Regions from separate parts of the Paenibacillus sp. BIC5C1 genome, predicted to be linked through region 1. Evidence: predicted binding sites of a transcription regulator. Region 1 holds the regulator's gene; each other region holds the start of a gene.
The links. Region 1 encodes LexA, which represses DNA repair genes until DNA is damaged. Its sites were predicted from a motif close to CGAACATATGTTCG; they were not measured.

Region 1 (3,288 bases):
TGCATTATGCTCAATCACAACTGTACCTGGCTCAATTCTGAATTTCACAATATCGTCGACTCCAATTGAACGCTCACGGTTCCCTTTTGTCGTCAAAATCCGATTACTTCCTATTTTGACATAAGGGCGACGGAGCATGAAGATGACTGCCAAAAATACATATAGCAACATGGTCACCCAGTCCCAAGTGGTCATCGGAGCTTTGACAAGAAATGTACTCATAAAGAGATACAGAAATGCTAGTCCGATCAGGAAAATAGGAAACAGAAGGCTGCGTCCTTTAAATACGTCCTCACCTGGTGTACCGGAAACCGGTTGACCGCTCTTTTTACGTTGCTGATTCAACTGCTTAGAATTTTTCCGAACCGTTCTCTCGAACGAACGCGACATGAGAATCCCCCTTAGATGTTCTTTGTATCGGCTTACATAACTGTAAACCAACATTTCCCCCTATAATTTGCAACCTCTAGATAACAGGAAGAAACCTAAATATCATATTGATATCATTAGGTTTCCTTAATGTTTGAGTTTGCCTTGGTGGCCCTGATCGTTCTCGTCATCTACAATTTCAATTGAATCCAGTTGTTGTCTGAAATTGCTACGAATGTTATTCAAATAGATTTCTCTAAGCTTGGCACGTTCTGCGAGCTCTTCCTCTGTCAAGCCAGTGGATTTTTGCTTACGGGCCAATTCATTAATACGTGCTACCAGACTATCTATATCCAAGCTTGTCCCCTCCAAAAATACAAAGTCATATTAACTTTGACATGATAAGGGCAGCTTGTCAAGCTGACACGCATTAGTGCGTGTGGATGTGCAGTTTTATTCTGTGAATTGAGGCAGTATTAAGACTTGCCCCACCTGTATCGAAGTTGAATGAAGTTGATTCACTTTCTTGATTGCTTCTATATATACACGTGTATCCATTGTTTCAGGTTTGTGCTCCAATGATATACTCCATAGCGTATCTCCTTGTGAAACTGCCATCTTCCCTCCAGGCAACAAATCGTTCTCATTGCCAGCGAACACAGTGAGTACTGTACTGCATCCAACCAGTATAATTAAGCTTACGATTATTAATTTCAAGACCCAAGTTGGGACATTACCTTTTGCAAAAACCTTCTTAAAATTCCTTATGTTAGTTTCAACCACATCTGAATGCACCGGTTCGTAAATGCTTTGATAAGTAGAATATCTCATTAAATATCGACCTCCAAACGTTTGTTCCTATCCGTTGAAATCAATATAACACGAACACTTGTTTTGTACAATAACTTTTTAGAACAATTGTTCGCTTTTTTTGTTACATACTACATTCCATTATCTTTCTTCTATTGTAGGGGAACTGTCATTTGCAGTATTTGATTAGACGAAAAGAAAATTTTCATTTTTAATTTGCAAAAAAACATTGATTTTATAGCATTTTATTTAGAACTTATGTTTGTACGAACGGAGGTTCTATGTTATAATTTTCCCAAACGTTACTAAAATGGGGTTGATACGGTATGTCGAAGATATCCAGCAGGCAACAGGCTATTCTGGAGTTTATACGCAATGAAGTCCGGTTGAAGGGGTATCCTCCTTCCGTACGCGAAATTGGTGAAGCCGTTGGATTGGCCTCCAGCTCTACAGTTCATGGACATCTGGATCGTTTGGAGAAGAAAGGTCTGATTAGACGTGACCCAACCAAACCAAGAGCCATTGAACTACTTAGCCAGGAAGAGTCAGAGCATTCACATCAGTTTGCTCACAGCGTTGCTCGCATTCCTGTCGTGGGTAAAGTTACTGCAGGGGTTCCAATCACAGCAACAGAAAATATCGAAGATTACTTCCCTCTTCCTACTCATTATGTAGGCGAACAGAAAGTATTTATGCTTTCGGTCGTGGGAGACAGTATGGTTGAAGCAGGCATTGTTAACGGAGACTATGTTATCGTACGTCAGCAGCAAACTGCAGATAACGGCGATATCGTAGTAGCCATGACTGAAGACGATGAAGCAACGGTAAAAACGTTCTACAAAGAGAAAGATCATATTCGTCTTCAACCGGAAAATTCGACTTTTGAACCGTTGCGTTTGAAACACGTTAGCATCCTGGGCAAAGTCATTGGCCTTTTCCGTGATATTCATTAATATGTATTGAAGTTGTACAGTGGTCTCACAATAAGATACTTAAAGAGGTTGTCCCCTTGAACGGGACAACCTCTTTTTTCTTATACTACTTATATTGTTCTAAGTTAGTCGATTATTCGCTGCGTTTAAGAATGCTTTTATGATGAGAGAACACATCAAAACTCTGTTTACCATGGTAGGAACCCATTCCACTTTCCCCTACACCGCCAAACGGGAGATAATGTGATGTCATATGAGACAAAGTATCATTAATACAACCACCACCAAAAGATACTTGATTCAGAACCTGATTCTGCAGATCCTCATCCTGAGTGAAGAGATATAATGCCAGTGGTTTTGGACGACGAACAATCTCATCTAACATGGGAGCGAGGTCGGTATACTTAAATACAGGAAGAATTGGACCAAAGATCTCTTCTTGCATCACTGGGGATTTCCAATCCACTCCCCCCAGAACTGTTGGTTCAATGAGCAGCTGATCACGTTCAGAACGTCCACCGATCATTGCTTTGCCATCTTGGAGCAACACCGATAAACGATCAAAGTTACGTGCGTTGACAATGTGCGGAAAATCAGCATTTTTCATCACATCATCTCCAAATTTATCCTGAATTTCTGCACCGATCAATTCCATTAATTTGTCATGAACATCCTCATGTACAAGTAAATAATCCGGAGCGACACAGGTTTGACCAGCATTCAGAAATTTACCGCGAACAATGCGCTGAGCTGCCAGCTTCAAATCCGCATCCTGATGAACAACGACCGGGCTCTTACCACCTAGTTCTAACGTAACTGGAGTCAAATGCTCAGCAGCTGCCTTCATAACAATGCGGCCAACACCTGTACTGCCTGTAAAGAAAATATAATCTAACTTTTCTTTCAACAATGCCGTACTCGTCTCCACTTCCCCTTCCATAACTGCCATGTACTCACTAGGAAATATCTCATGAATCAGATCATAAGTTAGACGTGACACGGTTGGGGTTAATTCAGACGGCTTAATAATGGCACAGTTACCCGCAGCAATGGCTCCAATTAGAGGGCCGAAAGCTAATTGAAACGGATAGTTCCAAGGTGCAATAATAAGAGCAACTCCATAAGGTTCAGGATAAATTAAGCTTGTGCCATCAGGTATAGCAGAATTTGTAGGCAC
Region 2 (3,288 bases), 3.0 Mb from region 1:
AAAGAAAAAAAGCGACTGATACGGTCGCTTTTTTCAATTTTTGGTGGAGGCATAAGAAGCGCCTTCGTAGTTATTGTTAAAAACATGATCCTATATGACTTGCCATAGACATCGCCCATTTAATGTAGTCAAGAAGTGTATGTTATCGTGAATACACCTGTACAACTTCATGTATTTTTTCGGGTTTTAAAGATGTGCAAATCGATTCTTCCGTTTGAAGGGTAAGAACAGCACCGGCAAGTCCCAGCTGGCACGCGCTGTGAAGCGATTCATTGTTCATGATTCCATATATGGCACAAGAAGAAAACGCGTCACCAACCCCAGTGGTATCCACAATATCCGTCAGGAAAGAAGGCAGATGTCCAGATTCCTCCGAGGAAGAATAATACACCCCCTGATCGCCAAGCGTAATCATAACTTGTTTAACGCCACGTTCTCTAATTTTTTCACACGCGATCTGGCAATCCTCAATTGAGTCAATTCTCATGTCGGCAAGCACCTCTGCTTCAACCCGGTTGGGGAGCAACAGTTCTACTCCGTCAAGACGAAATGGAAGTTTGTGCGTCTTGGCAGCGGATGTAGGATCTATGTACAAAGGAATATGTTCATCAGCACAACGTTTAATGATATAGCTGATACATTCCTCAGGAATATTCGTATCCAAAAAAACGGCTTGCGAGGAAACGATGTAGGACCATTTTTCCTCAAACATGGATGTTGTCATTTTTTCGTATATATGCATATCATCCATCGAGACCACGCTCTGACCGGTTGGATCCAGTAGAGTGATAAAAATCCCCGTCCGCTCAGTTGGCAGCACCCAAACTTGACTAACATCAACACCTTGGCTCTTTATTTCATTCAGGATCCAGTCGCCTTCTTTATCATCTCCGACACAAGTCATAATGGAAGTATTACAATTGAGCCGGCTTAAATTTTCAGCAACGTTGCGTGCTGCGCCGCCGCAGGATTCATTGATTTTCACCGGATTGGATGAAGAATAACTGATCATCTGATTCGATCGCGCTTTCTTGTCTATGTTGGCCCCTCCAATACAAACAACCGACGATTCCTCCCGTAAAATATAAGCCCGTCCCTTGATTTCACCGCGCCTGGTTAAGCTGGCAATATAATTGGCAACCGTCGGACGGGACAGGCCCACTTTAGCGGATAACTCTTGTTGTGATATGAAAGGATTCATTTTTATATAGTCTAAAATTTGTTTTTCTTTATCCACGAAGCAACCTCATTTCTTCTTATATTCCTCAATACGACCTCGTGTTTGTCCTCCATATTCATTATACAACTAAAACTGCCTCCAGAATAAATTCGTGTTGTTGTGCCATGCAAGTTGTTGCAATCCTCATAAGTTGTTATATATATCCAACATTATGATTTGAGTTTACGTATTGACATATCAAAATGTAAGCGTATACTAAACTTATGTTTTTCAGATAAACATTTGTTTGTTGATATTAGGAGGTGTACGTTGGCTGTTAATCATTTTGTGGACGGACAAGTCAATCTTGCATGAGACATTGGCATTAACATGGAGGAGATATACATGAATTTTGTTTTCTTACTAACCGGCCTTCTTCTTGTATTTATTATTGGTTTAGCAGTAAGCAACAACCGCAAAAAAATAAAATACAACCGTGTTCTGATCATGTTGGTCATACAGATCCTTTTGGTATACTCCATGATGAACACAAGTATAGGGATTATTGCGATTACAAAAGTAGGCTTGTTGTTTGAAAAGTTGATGGGGATTGCCAATGCGGGAATACAATTTGTATTTGGTGGCTTGGCGAATGAAGGTCAAGTCCCGTTTTTCCTTGGCGTGTTAATGCCTCTTGTGTTCATGTCTGTATTAATTGGAATTCTGAATTATATCAAAGTATTACCTTTCATCATTAAATATTTGGGTTTATTTCTAAGTAAAATCACGGGTATGGGCAGACTTGAAAGTTATTTTGCCATATCTACATCTGCACTTGGACAACCGGAAGTATTTTTAACCATTCTTAAACAAATCCCTCTTCTGTCCAAAGAAAGACTATATACGATTTGTACATCTGCGATGAGTGCAATAAGCATGGCGATGGTTGGAGCATACGCCAAGATGCTGGAGCCCAAGTTTGTTGTAACAGCAGTTGTATTGAATATTTTCAGCGCTCTTATCGTTGCCAATATTATTAATCCATACGATCTGAATGAGAATGAGGACTTAGTTGAAATCGAGGAAAAAGAACGGCTTCCATTCTTCCGAATGGTTGGGGAAAGCGTAATGGATGGTTTTAAAATCGCCATTATTGTTGGCGCCATGCTGCTGGGCTTTATTTCCTTAATGGAATTGATCAATGTGATTTTCCAAAGCGCATTACACGTTTCATTCGTTACGGTAATTGGTTATATTTTTGCGCCAATCGCCTTCTTAATGGGAGTTCCATGGGCAGAAGCTGTACAAGCAGGTGGAATTATGGCTACCAAACTGATTACGAATGAATTTGTAGCTATGTTAAGCTTTGGGGATATATCGAACCAATTCTCTTCGAAAACGGTCGCTATTGTATCTGTTTATTTAGTTAGTTTCGCAAATTTCGGAACGCTGGGCATCATCTCCGGATCCATCAAATCGATTAGCGACAAGCAAGGAGACCATGTTGCGAAGTTTGCTCTTAAATTGCTGTTAGGTTCAACATTAGCATCTGTTATTTCAGGCACTATGATGGGACTTGTTATGTAAATAAAACGTAGAGGTGAAATATATGACAACAAGAAAAGTGATTATGGATTGTGATCCAGGACATGATGACGCCATTGCAATTATTTTAGCTGCTGCGCAACCGGAATTGGAGATTCTAGCGATTACAACCGTTTCCGGAAATGCAGAAATTGAAAAAACGACTCAAAACGCTTTACAAATTTGTGATTTGATATCGTTAAATGATGTTGTGGTTTCAAAAGGAGCCAGTGAGCCTTTGGTCCGATTACGTGAAAATGCTCCTGGTATTCATGGGGAGTCAGGCCTGGATGGTCCCAAGTTTCCCGAACCTTCCCGCAGCTGGAGCGATGAACATGGTGTTGATACCATCATTAGACTTATAAAAGAGTCGACAGAGCCGGTTACCCTTCTTCCGACAGGACCGTTAACCAATATTGCATTAGCTTTAACCAAAGCACCGGAAATTAAAAGCAATATTTATGAGATTGTACTCATGGGCGGCGGAACTATTGGCAACTGGACACCAACTGCTGAGTTTAACATTTGGGCTGATCCAGAAGCCG
Region 3 (3,288 bases), 470 kb from region 1:
CCGGCCCCAGTTCCCGCGCGATGCGCAGGGAGGCCCACACCGAAGCGCCAGAGGAAGGGCCGAGCAGCAGCCCTTCCCGGGCAGCAAGCTGCCGCATCGTATCCAGTGCGTCCTCATCGGACACCTGGATGATGGCATCCCACACGTCGGTATTCAGGATGTCCGGAATGAATCCCGGACTTGTACCGACGAGCTTGTGGGGTCCGGGCTCGCCGCCGGACAGCACAGGTGAACCTTTCGGCTCTACCGCATAGATACGAATGTCCGGCAACTGCTTGCGCAGTTCTTCTCCCGTTCCGGTGATCGTACCGCCAGTTCCTGCTGTAGCAATGAAGGCGTCCAGCTTGCCCTCCATCTGCTGCATAATTTCGGGAGCCGTGGTGATCCGGTGGATATCCGGGTTCGCTTGGTTCTCAAATTGCTGGGGAATGAAACTTCCCGGAGTGTCGGCCTGAAGCTCTTTGGCCTTGCGAATCGCACCAGGCATCCGTTCGGCAGCAGGGGTAAGTACGACATCTGCGCCATAGGCTTTCAGAATGTTGATGCGTTCCTTGGACATGTTGTCAGGCATGATCAGGATGGCCTTATATCCTTTGGCGGCAGCATTCATTGCCAGACCGATGCCGGTATTGCCGCTGGTCGGCTCGATGATGGTTGCGCCGGGAAGCAGCAGTCCTGCCCGTTCAGCCTGAACGATCAGGTTATAGGCGGCACGGTCTTTTACGCTGCCGCTCGGATTGAAATATTCCAGCTTGACGTATACGTCAGCGGAGTCGCTGCCTGTGAGTCGGTTCAGTTTAACGGCAGGTGTCTGGCCGATCAGTTCCGTAACATCTGCGGCAATGCCTGTATGTGCGTTTTTTTGATTTTGAATGAAATGCGAATTCAAGTCCATGAAGTACAACTCCTTGATTGATAAGACGTTGAAAGCAATTCCAATGAACAAGTCTCTCCGCCGTAAATGGCAGGCAGGCTTGTTGCTTATAGGAATCCATTTTCATTACAAGTCTGAACGGAATGTACAGACATGTCTATTCCATCTTAATGAACGCAGCCTCACGGGGTCAACCTGTTTTGATAATCAGGGAGGTTCGAACCAGAGGAGCCAAGATATTGGAGAAAGCGAGTATAAGTCAGAATCGAACGTAATGACGGATAAGGGGGTCAGGTCTATCTCCTGAAATAACAATATGGCGTGTACCTGAGTGCAATGTTGTCAAAGCCGTCAATTTTGCGCCAGGTCCATATCCAGATGCCGACTTAGCTCTTTTTTGACTTCATTCCGTGCGAACGTCCATAGCATATAGAACCGCTGCAAATATCCTCTGCATAGATACTCGGTTTCGATTCCATCAACTTGCCGTTTCTCCTCCAGAACCTTGACGCCACGAGTTCTCATCTGTTTGCGAAGCGTGAGCATTTCCTTAAGTACCTCATTCTGAATACGGGTTAGAGACAGAATGTAGACCTCTGGCATTTTGAGCTGCAACGTATCCAGTGTGCGAATGTCCCGTTCAAGCACATCCAGCAGCAGGGTGCGTACAACCATGCTTTTAATCAATCGGTGGTCTTCATCCGCAGGGGATGGGGCGGAAGAGGATGATGACATACTTTCACTTCCTTAACCTTGAATTCGGACATGTTCTTATTTACAGAACGTATGTTCTTATATTATAATCAATATATGCAATGATGATACACAATACAACCGAGAAATATTGGAAGTAGTCCGTATGCGATTGATGTTGAGGTTGTAGGCGGTGAAATAGGGACAGGCCTTCTCCAAAATAAGGTATAATATTTGGGTTTTGCAGGAAACCTAAGGGCATAAAGAAAAAGACTTAATGCATCAGAGGAAGAGATGAAAAGCTTTTCGGTTCGTTGATTAGCAAAGGTTATGAAGAATTGCCAAAGTGATTGCAACAAAAAAGCCCCTGCCTTGGGCGGCGGGGCCAGATGATCTGCCGAACCAGACGGCAGAGTTGTATATGAGCATAAAGCGGTTAAGCCAGATACTGAGGTTTCTCATAAAGAGCCTCTTTTTCCAGAATCACTTTGTAAGGTCTTTCTTTACCCTTCAGCGAAGGGCCAATGGTAGTCAGCGGTACGGCCGGTTTGTGGAAACGATCTTCTTCCTTGGGTTCCGGAACCGGTCGTGATGATTCGGGCGCAGAACTGAGGCGTACCTTTTTCTCGCTGCCCCAGCGCTTGCTTATTTTTTTCGTTTCCGGTTTCATTCCGGTTCGCCTCCTAACAAATCGTTGATGGCGTTGAACAGATGACGGTTCTCCAAATCCATCTGCTGAAATATCGCCTCATCCGCTTCAATATGTCCAATAATATGGACCGTGATTACATACCTCTTGGCTACAGGATAGCATAGCAGATACTCTTTCTCAAGGTAGTCGTCGTAGAGATTGATCTTGATTTTGTTCTCCCGATAAGAATCAATAACCAGAATCCGCTTCGGATCATCAGGTTGTTTGTCGTCATTGGCGGACAAGTTATATTTTCTCCCCGGTTCCCCAACATTACCACATAATTGTTCAATATGACCACTGTCATCTGTACGGTATATGGCAGTCCCACGCACGGCAAATGGAGGAAGGGATACAAATGCACTTCGAAGTGCATCGCTCATTCGCTCCAGCATAACTGCATCTGCTTTGCGGGTACGTAGTAACTCCCTGAAGAATCGCAGCAGCTTGAGCAACTGTAACCGGGCTTCGCCCTCAGACCTTTTGTGCTTCTCGATGATTTTTTCCACTTCGGGATCGCTCCATCGTCCCTGTTCTTCGATGCTGTCGGCGATTTTGGAACAGGCCACCGAGACAGCTGGCGCCCATTTCCCATCTGAACGAATTTCATAAACCAGTGGATTTAATCCCAGCAGGTCTGTAGGCATGCGTAAACCTTCAATCTTGGAAGCGTCTTTGATGTCCGTAATATCTTCAGGAAGAATGAAAAAAATACGCTTTCGTCCTAGCCGCCCCATAAACAAACCCATTTCAAGCATTGTATTATCACGGACAGAGGCATAGTACTTCCCGCGAATTTTCGATATATCATCCGGATGAAAAATAAAAATGGCAAAGTCAGTCGTGCGCACTTCTGTTTCCAAATCGTCCATGGTATAACTGCTTGGATTAAAAACTCCGGAGTACCAAGGGGTAACTTCGGCCGAGAAACGCAAGTTTTCGTGTACTGCGGCTGCAATCGGCTTCGCTTCCAGCGAGCAGCCAATAAAGACTCTTGGCTTTAACGTTTTCATCAATCCGCCTCGCTTAA

Region 2: RS891_RS01045 (carbohydrate kinase) is a predicted target of LexA. The motif match lies at 1,456-1,469, and genes of this name have one in related genera.
Region 3: RS891_RS21375 (YhjD family protein) is a predicted target of LexA. The motif match lies at 1,654-1,667, and genes of this name have one in related genera.

Annotation. Positions count from the first base shown of each region.
Region 1 covers NZ_CP135922.1:4,318,641-4,321,928, forward strand. The annotation lists gene RS891_RS19140 (hypothetical protein) at 1-390, opposite strand, end outside; gene RS891_RS19145 (DUF896 domain-containing protein) at 517-726, opposite strand; gene RS891_RS19150 (LysM peptidoglycan-binding domain-containing protein) at 823-1,200, opposite strand; gene lexA (transcriptional repressor LexA) at 1,506-2,132, shown strand; gene RS891_RS19160 (aldehyde dehydrogenase) at 2,245-3,288, opposite strand, start outside.
Region 2 covers NZ_CP135922.1:218,727-222,014, reverse strand. The annotation lists gene RS891_RS01045 (carbohydrate kinase) at 143-1,237, opposite strand; gene RS891_RS01040 (NupC/NupG family nucleoside CNT transporter) at 1,565-2,746, shown strand; gene RS891_RS01035 (nucleoside hydrolase) at 2,769-3,288, shown strand, end outside.
Region 3 covers NZ_CP135922.1:4,792,826-4,796,113, reverse strand. The annotation lists gene cysK (cysteine synthase A) at 1-895, opposite strand, end outside; gene RS891_RS21375 (YhjD family protein) at 1,226-1,609, opposite strand; gene RS891_RS21370 (hypothetical protein) at 2,004-2,237, opposite strand; gene RS891_RS21365 (nucleotide-binding protein) at 2,234-3,271, opposite strand.